One region of the Pseudoalteromonas sp. GABNS16E genome, then DNA from elsewhere that is predicted to be linked to it. Evidence: riboswitches for the same ligand, from Rfam matches in the RefSeq annotation. Region 1 holds a riboswitch; the other holds the start of a gene.
What was found. Region 1 has a riboswitch for cobalamin ahead of PSI06_RS02095 (ABC transporter ATP-binding protein). Riboswitches for the same ligand answer to the same signal wherever they lie in the genome.

Region 1 (4,985 bases):
TTTTACCCACTTTAAAATTTGCAGTGTGGCAGCGGGTTCATCAAACAAGCCGTGTAAATAAGTACCAGCAATGGCATTGTCGTCACTAATAAAGCCATCGTTTTCAAACCCATGAGGGTGCGCGTTAAACGTTAAAAATGGCTTATTAAGTGCTGCGCCTTCACTAATGCCGGCATGAATTTCGTAGCCGCTACACGGTGTTTGCAAGTTATTTAACTGCATAGCCGCCGTTACTTTAGTGAGTACTTTTTGCGTGCTAAGTGTGGTTTCAAAATCGCATAGGGCAAGCCCAGTTACTTGCTTTAATGACGACTCGACTCCGTTGGGATCATTTATGGTATACCCCAACATTTGCATACCACCACACACCCCCAATACTTTGCCACCATAGCGTAAGTGGCGCTTTATTTGCATATCCCAGCCTTCATTTTTTACAAAACTTAAATCACCCAGCACGTTTTTACTGCCAGGAATAATAATCAGATCAACCGGTGGGATCGCGTGTGTGTGGCGTACATAATTTATATTAATATTTGGGTGCAGCCGCAATGCATCAAAATCGGTATGGTTACTAATATGCGGCAATAAAAGCACGGCTACATTAATGGTGGCAGTCGTCACCGTGTTATCTATTGCTACAGCATCTTCGGCATCAAGTGCTAAATCATGCAAATAAGGCAGCACTCCAAGCACTGGTTTTTTTGTGTAGCGCTCAAGCCAATCTAGCCCACTTTGTAGCAAGCTTATATCGCCTCTAAAGCGGTTTATAACAAAGCCTTTTACGCGCGCTTGCTCGGATTCGCTTAATAACGCAAGTGTGCCCACTAAATGCGCAAACACACCGCCTTTGTCTATATCGGCAATAATAATGACAGGGCAATCTACCGCTTCTGCGTAACCCATATTGGCAATGTCGTTCTCGCGTAGGTTTATTTCTGCGGGGCTGCCTGCGCCCTCAACCAATAATAAATCAAACTGCTTTGCTAGGCGTTTATGCGAGGCAAGCACTGCATCCATCGCAACCTGTTTATAGTTATGATACGCCCCTGCCTCCATATTACTAATGGCTTTTCCATGTACAATGACTTGTGCTCCCGTATCACTATTGGGTTTGAGCAATATGGGGTTAAAGTCGTTTTGAGGCTCTACTTTAGCGGCTATGGCTTGCAAAGCTTGCGCACGGCCTATTTCGCCGCCCTCTTTTGTAACCGCGCTATTAAGCGCCATATTTTGCGGTTTAAAAGGCGCGACCTTTATACCTCGCTTTACAAACACTCTACAAAGCGCAGCGACTAAGGTGCTTTTTCCGGCATCTGACGTAGTGCCTTGAATCATTAAGGTTTTCATCAGCACTATGCCTTTGTTTTTCTAAAAAAGAGTAAGCTTAAAAAAAATACGCTACCCATAGCTGCTGTAATTACCCCTACAGGGAGCTCTTGGTTTTTAAGTAATGAGCGCGAAAGCACATCGACCCACACCATAAACGTGCCGCCCACTAAGCTCGTAATTAGTAAGCCAGCAGTACTGCCCTGAGATATAAAAAAGCGCACTATGTGCGGCACCATTAAACCTACAAAACCAATACCGCCACATAAGGCCACCAGCACGGCCGTTATTAACGAGCTCAATACCAGCATTAAAATTCTAAAACGGTGCACACGGACCCCAAGCGTTATCGCGCTTTCATCGCCAAGAAGCAGCGCATTTAACTGCCTTTTAAAGCTCAGCATAAAGCTAATACACACCACTATAACCACGCATGGCAACCATAACGTGGCCCATTGTGCGCGGGCAAAACTACCTAACGTCCAAAACAAAATACCAGCCACTGCTTGCGGGTCACTCCAATACAGCAATAAACTTGTAAATGCGCTAAATAAAAACGACAGTGCCACCCCCGCTAGCAACATAGACTCTACTTGCGACCTTTTTTGCCGCCCAGCAATAAGTATCAATAAGCCCATTGCTAAAAAGCTTCCTAATAAGGCAGCAGCCGATAACATAAACCCTGCACTAATACCCGCAACAGCCATAAGCAGTACGACCCCAAACGACGCGCCTGACGATATGCCAAATAAATACGGATCAGCGAGCGGGTTACGGGTAACCGTTTGTAAAATAAGCCCTGCAATAGCCAAACCTGCGCCCGCCATAAAGGCAAGTAAGGTACGAGGTAACCTAAGCTCATAAATAATACGCGCGTTAAACGAACCCTCTCCTGCTGATAAAATTCCTGTGAGCACATCACTTAACGGCGTATCTGCGGCGCCAAAGCTCAGTGCGCTAAAAAGGCTGCCCAGTGCAATTAATACGGCTGCTATAAATATTGTCCACTGGTTTATTTTTGTTATATCCATTTAATTAATAGCCATAAAAGTAAGTAATATGAGGAATAGTTTGGCCATTTTCTGTGCGCTGAGGGTGGCTAGTTACGCGCGCACATACCCCAAAAACATCCGCTAGCATGTCTTCACTAAGTACCTGCGCAGGCGAACCTGTATGTGTTATTTTACCTTTATTAATAACCACCAGCTCATCGCACATAGCGGCTGCTAAATTTAAATCATGAAATGAGGCAAACACAGTGACCCCTAGCGATTTTGCTAGTTCCATCACTTGTATTTGATATTTAACATCTAAATGGCTGGTTGGCTCATCCATGATGAGTAATTGCGGTTGCTGCACTATAGCGCGGGCAATCAATGCACGTTGCTTTTCGCCCCCCGAAAGCGATTCAAAATTTTGCTTACACTGTTGCTCAAGCCCTACGGTTTTTATTGCCTGTGTAATTTTTTGTTTGTCGCTGTGGGTGGTGGCGCTAAATAATGATTTATGAGGTGTAAGCCCAAGGGCAACCACATCAAATAATGTTAGGTTAAATTGCGCGGGCGTTTCTTGTAGAACTACAGCAACATATTTTGCGTAGTCTTCACTTTTAAGCTGCCAAATATCCTGCTGATTAAAGGTAACGTTACCAGCGGTCGGTTTATTAAAGCGATACAAACAGCGCAGTAAGCTCGACTTACCCGCCCCATTTGGGCCAATTAACCCAATAAACTTACCCTTAGCTATGTGTAAATTAATATTGTTTAAAATGGCGTGTTCATCGACTTCCCACGACACATTTTGAACGTTTAAAAAGGGTGTATTTGGCGCTAATGTAGTTTGCAAAAGTGAGTCCTTGGAAAGCGTGCACTCACTAACACACAGCTAAAAGACTAGTGTATCAATAAAAATGAGTTTACCCGCTCGTTAAAAAAGTATACCAATCTAGAACTTCTCATGCTGATTGATATGTCTCATTTGTATCTGACTTAAAGCGTGATGCTAATTACAGTTACGGGAATAGTTGAGGAATTTCACCTCATTCCAAATGAGGGTCTATTATGGGCGGGTAAGTAAATAATTTAAAGCAAAAAAAACCGCGCTCATTAGAGCGCGGTCAATAAAGGGAGTGTTTAAGCAACGCTTAAAACTTGTATTCCATACCTAGGCCAACGTAGTCTTGGTCAACATTGTTGTCCATATCAAAGCTTGAGTAAAAACCAAATACTTTAATGTTTTTATTAAACTTATGATCAACACCTACAGAAACTGCCGTTTTGTCGTCGCTGTCATCAAAGTCCATTGCTTGGTATTGCACTTTAAACGTGTTTTTACCCATGCTGTAGGCTGCGTTTAATAAATAGCCGTCAGCTTCTGCGCTACCGTCTACTTTTTCTTGAGTTTGGTACATAGCGCCTAATTTAAAGCTCTCTACTTTACCTTGAATTGATGCACGCACTACATCGTAGCCATTTACTTCGCTATCGGCTGCAACAGAGGCGTAAACCGCACTCTTTTTAAGTGCAGAGTCACCGTAGGTAACCGCCATTGAATAACCGTTATCTGCATCTACGTCATCTTCGGCAATAAATGTAGCAAGTACTTTAAAGCCTTCGTAGCTTTTAGATGTATAAGTGATTGAATCACCTAAGCGGTTTTCACCTTTAAAGACATTTTTAATATCGCCTTCAAGGTCATTAAATAAATCTAACTTACCTTGCGATTGTTTAAGCGCTGTATCGTTACGACCCACAACAACTTGACCATATGCACCTTTTAAACCTACATACTGGTTACGTGCAGAAATATTGTCGTCGTTATCACCTTTAGAGTCAGCATCAGATACATCAACTTGAAACTCAAACTTATAAACCGCTTCTAATCCATCAGTAATCTTTTCAGACCCTTTTAGTCCAAAGCGAGATGCATTACTTTTAATTTCAGTGAAAGACCCTTCGCCATCATCAGACGATTGCACAGTAACATTCGCTTTACCGTATACATCAACGTCTGCAAACGCGCTAAAAGATAAACCACTTACTAGTGCAACACATAAGCTCGATTTTACAAAATTCATGTTATTTCCTCGATAATCACAAGACTAATTTTTAAAACAGCTGCAGTTTGTCACCGTTAAATGACAGATATATTACAAAGGAAACATTTTTGTCTTTTTATTTTAATAAAAGTGTCTAAATTCTGAAAACAAACCGACATGAATATTTAATAAACAAAATTGTACCTATTCAACCTCATTAAAAATCATAGTCGGTATTTAGTGTTCATCAACAGGCTGATAAGCATTTATTTTAGGTAATAAGTTAATCAGGGTTTCTATTAACTCTTTTTGTTCGTTGTCTCTGTGGTAGGCCACAAAAATATCACGCGAAGTATGTTCTACGTCTTTTACATGAAACAGCTCACCCTTTTCTAGGTGAGACTCAACAAGCACCTCGGGGATGAACGCACTGCCGCCACACTGAAGAATTAAATCAAGGGCAATACGCCCCGTACTGGTTCTAAAATAAGGCGGCGTTTTACCGGTAAATTGGCGCGCATGCCATAGTGAAAACGTAGTACCCCAATCAACATATACATATTGGTTATCAAAAAAGTTCTCATTAGTGGCCGTGTCATAGCCACTAACCGGAATAATTGGC
Region 2 (4,985 bases), on a different contig from region 1:
ATCATAACGTTGTAAGCATTGTTAAGCGCATCGGCAAGTTTAATATCAAGCTTTAAAGCCTGAGCTACTTGGCATGCCTCAGTTAATAAATTAAAGATAATGCTATTAAAATAAGGGGCACGTAACTGACCATTTTTAATATCATACAGTGCGCTTAATGGGTTAATGGCAATATTTACTAATAGTTTTTCAAAACGTAGCTGCTCAATATTAGTACTGTAGCTTAGCTGCGGCACGTTTTGCAATTGCTCACACATTGCTTGGCGATAACTGTGCGCGCAAGGGTTGCAGGCACCTAATACGCTTTTACCTTCACCGGTGTGCTGTACTATAAAGTCGTTTGTTTTAAAGCCAGCCATGCTGGTGGTTAAAAAGTACAACGCTTGTCGCTTATCGAGTTGCTCATTGAGCGTTTCAACATTACCCATTCCGTTGTGCGATACAACAAGTACACTACTTGGCGATAAAAAGGGTTTAACTTGCGTAAAGGCCGATTGAACCTGAAAAGCCTTTACAGCAAAAATAACAATATCAAACGCGGGCTGTTCATTAATTTGCTTAAGCGTAATAAACCGCGCATTAATTTTTTGCGAAGGCTGTTTTGCTTTGCAATAAAAGCGTGTATTTGCAGTGGCTTTGCGTGTTAACACATGAACAGTGTGAGCTTTAGATAAAAAATGGCTTAGCAATAAACCAATAGCGCCGTCGCCAATAATAAGAATATTAGCCATAAGGGTTCTTTTTTCGAGGAGTAAAAATGGTTCTTAGTAAAAAGTACGTGGCCGCACCGGCAAAATCAGCAACAAAATCACCTAACGAGGCCTGCCTGTAGGGAAGCGCATCTTGCATTATTTCTATTGCTGCACCGTAGCCCGCAAGCAAGAGTACTTGCGTGTACAGCGGTAACTTAAAGGCTTTATCCATAATGATGGCAAGTATAAAAAATATCCCAAAGTGGGCAACTTTATCAACATGTGGAAATAAGTTCGTAACGCCGCCTTTTATTTCTTTGGCAAATAAGAGGGTAAACACCACAATACTAATCAAAAAAACTGCTTGGTAAACACGCCTTGTCACGATAAATCCTAAAACCGCTTAAAAAAGAGGCTGCAGTATATCAAACTAAATTAGTATCGCACCTGAACAAGTGGCAGAAAAATGTAAAGATTTATAATTTTAGCGTTATAATCGGCGCATAAATTTAGATTTAATAGTTAGGAGAACCCAATGCCTTCATTTGATATCGTATCAGAAGTAGAAATGAACGAAGCTAAAAATGCAGTAGATAACGCAAACCGTGAGCTAGAAACGCGCTTTGACTTTAGAGGTGTTGACGCATCAATTGAGCTAAACGACAAAACAATTAAACTAAAAGCTGAAGCTGACTCACAAGTTATGCAATTGTTTGATATTTTAGCAGGTAAAATTTCTAAGCGTGGTATGGACGTAGCAAGCTTGGAGCTGCAAGACATCACTCGTGCTGGTAAAAATGTGTTTCGTAATGTTGCACTTAAACAAGGCATTGAGAAAGACATGGCTAAAAAAGTAGTTAAAGCCATTAAAGACTCAAAAGTAAAAGTACAAGCTGCTATTCAAGGTGAAGAAGTACGTGTAACGGGTAAAAAACGTGACGATTTACAAGCCGCTATGCAAGTCGTTCGCACTGCAGATTTAGGTCAGCCTTTCCAGTTTAAAAACTTTCGCGATTAATTAGCTAAGTGCCTTTAGTATTTTAAAGTGAAAATTTAAATGTGTGGTTATTAAATATATTAGCCACACATTTTACCACGCCCTAATTACAGCCTTTACTTACTCGCAAGCCTAAACCCCTTTTACTTGCGTAAAATTAGTCCACTGTTATTCCATACTCTTTTAACGTTATTTAAATGCATTATTAAACCTGCTTATCACGCAGTTGCGTATATTAGGCTATTCTTAATATCAATATTACTTAATAGCGACGTTAAAGGCTTTAAATGCTTAAGTTTTTTGTTTTTATACTTATTATTGCGAGCAGTAAGTTTAGCTTTGCCAAGCCAATAAATGTAGATGTGTTGGTAGAGGACGGTTACTTTCCAATTATTATTAATGCCGAAAAAGAGCAAGGGTTAGCGCCTGAGTTTGTAAAAATACTCAATGACTCTCAAAGCGAATATAAATTTACTCTTAACTCTTTGCCTGTAAAAAGGCTCAAAAAGTGGGTCGAATGGGGGGAGTTCGACATGTTGTTTTTAATGGCTATGCAATGGGTGCCTGAAGTAGCAAGAAGTGCCTTACAGGAAACGAGCTTTTATGTTATTGCTAAAAATGAGTTGTATACGCTGGCACAAAACGCCCAAAAGCAAAGCTATTTCGATGACTTACATGCTTTAACAAAAGCGGGAGTATTGGGGTATTCCTATCGTTTTGCTGATTTTAAAACCGATGCACAATATTTAAGTGAAGAACACCAAGTTAGTTTAACAATCGATGAGTTTAACGTTGTTAAAATGCTGCTATTAAAGCGTGCCGATGTAGGGGTGTTAAATAACATAGCTTATCAATACTTTAAAAGGAACAACATTTTTAATATGAACCTGCTTTATAAGAGTAATACCCCAGATGCTATATACGATACTCATTTTTTAGTTAACCCTGCACGCAGTAAAATTACGGTAAAACAAATGGATAAGCTTTTAAATTCACCCGAAATAAAACCTAAAATCACAGCGCTTTTAAGTTTATACGGCGTAACATCCAGCTTTACTGAAAATAAATAATTTAACCTTTAGCTATATAGACGTCCGTTGACATTTGTAAACAAACTGCTCACAATAACCGCCTATTTTCAAGGTGCTTGCTGGTTGCTAAATACAGGGTTTAAAGTATTAAAACTAACAGCGAGATAATCGGGAAGTTGGTGCGCCTTTATGACAAAAGCAATCCCAACACTGCCCCCGCAACGGTAAAGTATTAACGCATTTATGTGTTTACTGAGTCCGGAGACCGGCCTTGAAGTAATCTTACTTACTTAAATCTTTGCGGTGGGCAAAGATAGGGAACATCATGCTAAATAAAACAACTCTTGGCGTTGCTATCTCGGCTGCGCTGTCTTTTTCTGTATCTGCTGCACAAAGCCCAATTGAAAAAATCACTGTTACCGCTAATAAATTTGAACAATCAATAAGTAATGTTTTAGCGAGCGTTAATGTAATTGAACGCGCCGAAATAGATGCAAGCAATGTACGCGATCTACCAACCTTACTAAGCACACAAGTGGGTTTTCAAATTAATCCTAATGGTGGCTTTGGCCAAACGTCGGGCGTGTCTTTACGTGGTACAGGTTCTGGCGATACGCTAATTTTAATTGATGGTGTACGCACGGGCTCAGCCACGCTAGGACAAAAAGCATTAAGTAACGTGCCGCTAAATAGTATTGAGCGAATCGAGATCATAAAAGGCTCGCGTGCAGCTGTGTATGGCTCAGATGCATTAGCTGGGGTTATTAATATAATAACGCGTGAAGCGAGCAATGTATCACTTGATGCCACATTTGGCTCTAACGCTTATCAAAACTATCAGCTTGCAGGTTCAGTAAAATCAGATGAAGTGGTTAGCGCATTTAATGCAGGCTTTGAAAAAACCGATGGTTTTGATGCATTACAAGGTATAGCGCCCGATGACGACAGCTATGAAAATAAAAACGTAGGCTTTAAATTAAACTATGCAGATGCACACTACGGTAACTTTAAGCTACTAGGCCAGTACAGCGAAGGTTACGCGGATTACGATAGCAGTTTTAGCCCGGCTACGAGCACGGTTGAAAGAGGGGACTTTAAAAACTATCAACTGTCGGCGCAGTGGAGCAAAAACTACACTAACCAATCTCATGCTATAGATGTTGCTTTTGCAACCGATGATTCTGACAGCACATATGTGGACTCTTTTACCGGCGGGCCATTAACCAGTACATTTATTACTAAGCGCTCGCAAGTAGATTACAGCGGCCAATACCGCTTAACAAATGCGCTTAATATTAGCGGCGGCGTTAATTGGTATAACGATGATGTATCGCAAAGCTCGCTAGCATTTGATGAGGATAGCCGCGATGTATTAGCAGTGTTTGTTGGGGCTTATTACGACACCGACACTGTGCTTGCCAATTTAACTCTTCGCCAAGACGACGATGAACAGTTTGGTGATGAAACAACCTATACTGCGGCGGCTGGTTATCATTTATCTGAAAATTCAACATTTAGAATTAGTCAAAGCACAGGTTTTAAAGCGCCAACATTTAACGATTTATACTACCCAAATTTTGGTAATCCGGATCTCCAACCTGAAAAGTCAATAAACCGCGAGCTTGGTGTAAATGTTAATTTTGACAGTGCACAAGTCGATTTTGCAATTTTTAGAAACGATATCGAAGATAAAATTGATTACGATGAAAACTTTGCGTTAGCTAATATAAACGAAGCTCGCTATGAAGGGGTTGAGTTTATCCTTACACAGCAAATTTTAGGGTTTGATAGCCACTTTAATTTTGCATATTTAAGTGCCGAAAACAAAGAAACCGGCGATGAGCTACGCAATGTTGCCAAGCGCACTGTTAATTGGGAGCTCGCAAAGCAATTTGGTGATTTTGATGCTCGCATTGATATGCAATACCGCAGTGATCGCGAGGGGGCAGTAACGCGCCTAGGATCGTATACACTTTGGAACCTAGCGGGTAACTATCATGTAAACGATAATATTGAGCTGTCGCTTCGTGTAGAGAACCTATTTGACAGAGATTACAATGTGGTTGACTCAAGAGCTGACTTTATAAGCGGTGAAGTATATTACTACAACACCCCAGAGCGCCGCTTTTTTGTAGGTGCAAGCTATCAGTTTTAATAGCGTTTTGTCCCGTCCTGAAATAGGTTGACGGTTTTAATGAAAGACTTGGTGCGAAAGCGCCAGGTCTTTTTTATGCACTTGATTTGGTGTTTTCATATCCAAACTTA

Region 2: linked by a shared signal. The riboswitch ahead of PSI06_RS10870 (TonB-dependent receptor domain-containing protein) and the one ahead of PSI06_RS02095 (ABC transporter ATP-binding protein) in region 1 are both predicted to bind cobalamin.

What each region holds. Positions count from the first base shown of each region.
Region 1 covers NZ_JAQREZ010000003.1:23,268-28,252, forward strand. Annotated here, with positions in the region: gene PSI06_RS02085 (cobyric acid synthase) at 1-1,347, opposite strand, end outside; gene PSI06_RS02090 (FecCD family ABC transporter permease) at 1,353-2,357, opposite strand; gene PSI06_RS02095 (ABC transporter ATP-binding protein) at 2,362-3,171, opposite strand; cobalamin riboswitch at 3,240-3,371, opposite strand; gene PSI06_RS02100 (porin) at 3,470-4,402, opposite strand; gene PSI06_RS02105 (LysR family transcriptional regulator) at 4,601-4,985, opposite strand, start outside.
Region 2 covers NZ_JAQREZ010000022.1:59,676-64,660, forward strand. Annotated here, with positions in the region: gene PSI06_RS10850 (ketopantoate reductase family protein) at 1-731, opposite strand, end outside; gene PSI06_RS10855 (VanZ family protein) at 724-1,077, opposite strand; gene PSI06_RS10860 (YajQ family cyclic di-GMP-binding protein) at 1,228-1,710, shown strand; gene PSI06_RS10865 (ABC transporter substrate-binding protein) at 1,977-2,759, shown strand; cobalamin riboswitch at 2,827-2,996, shown strand; gene PSI06_RS10870 (TonB-dependent receptor domain-containing protein) at 3,046-4,875, shown strand.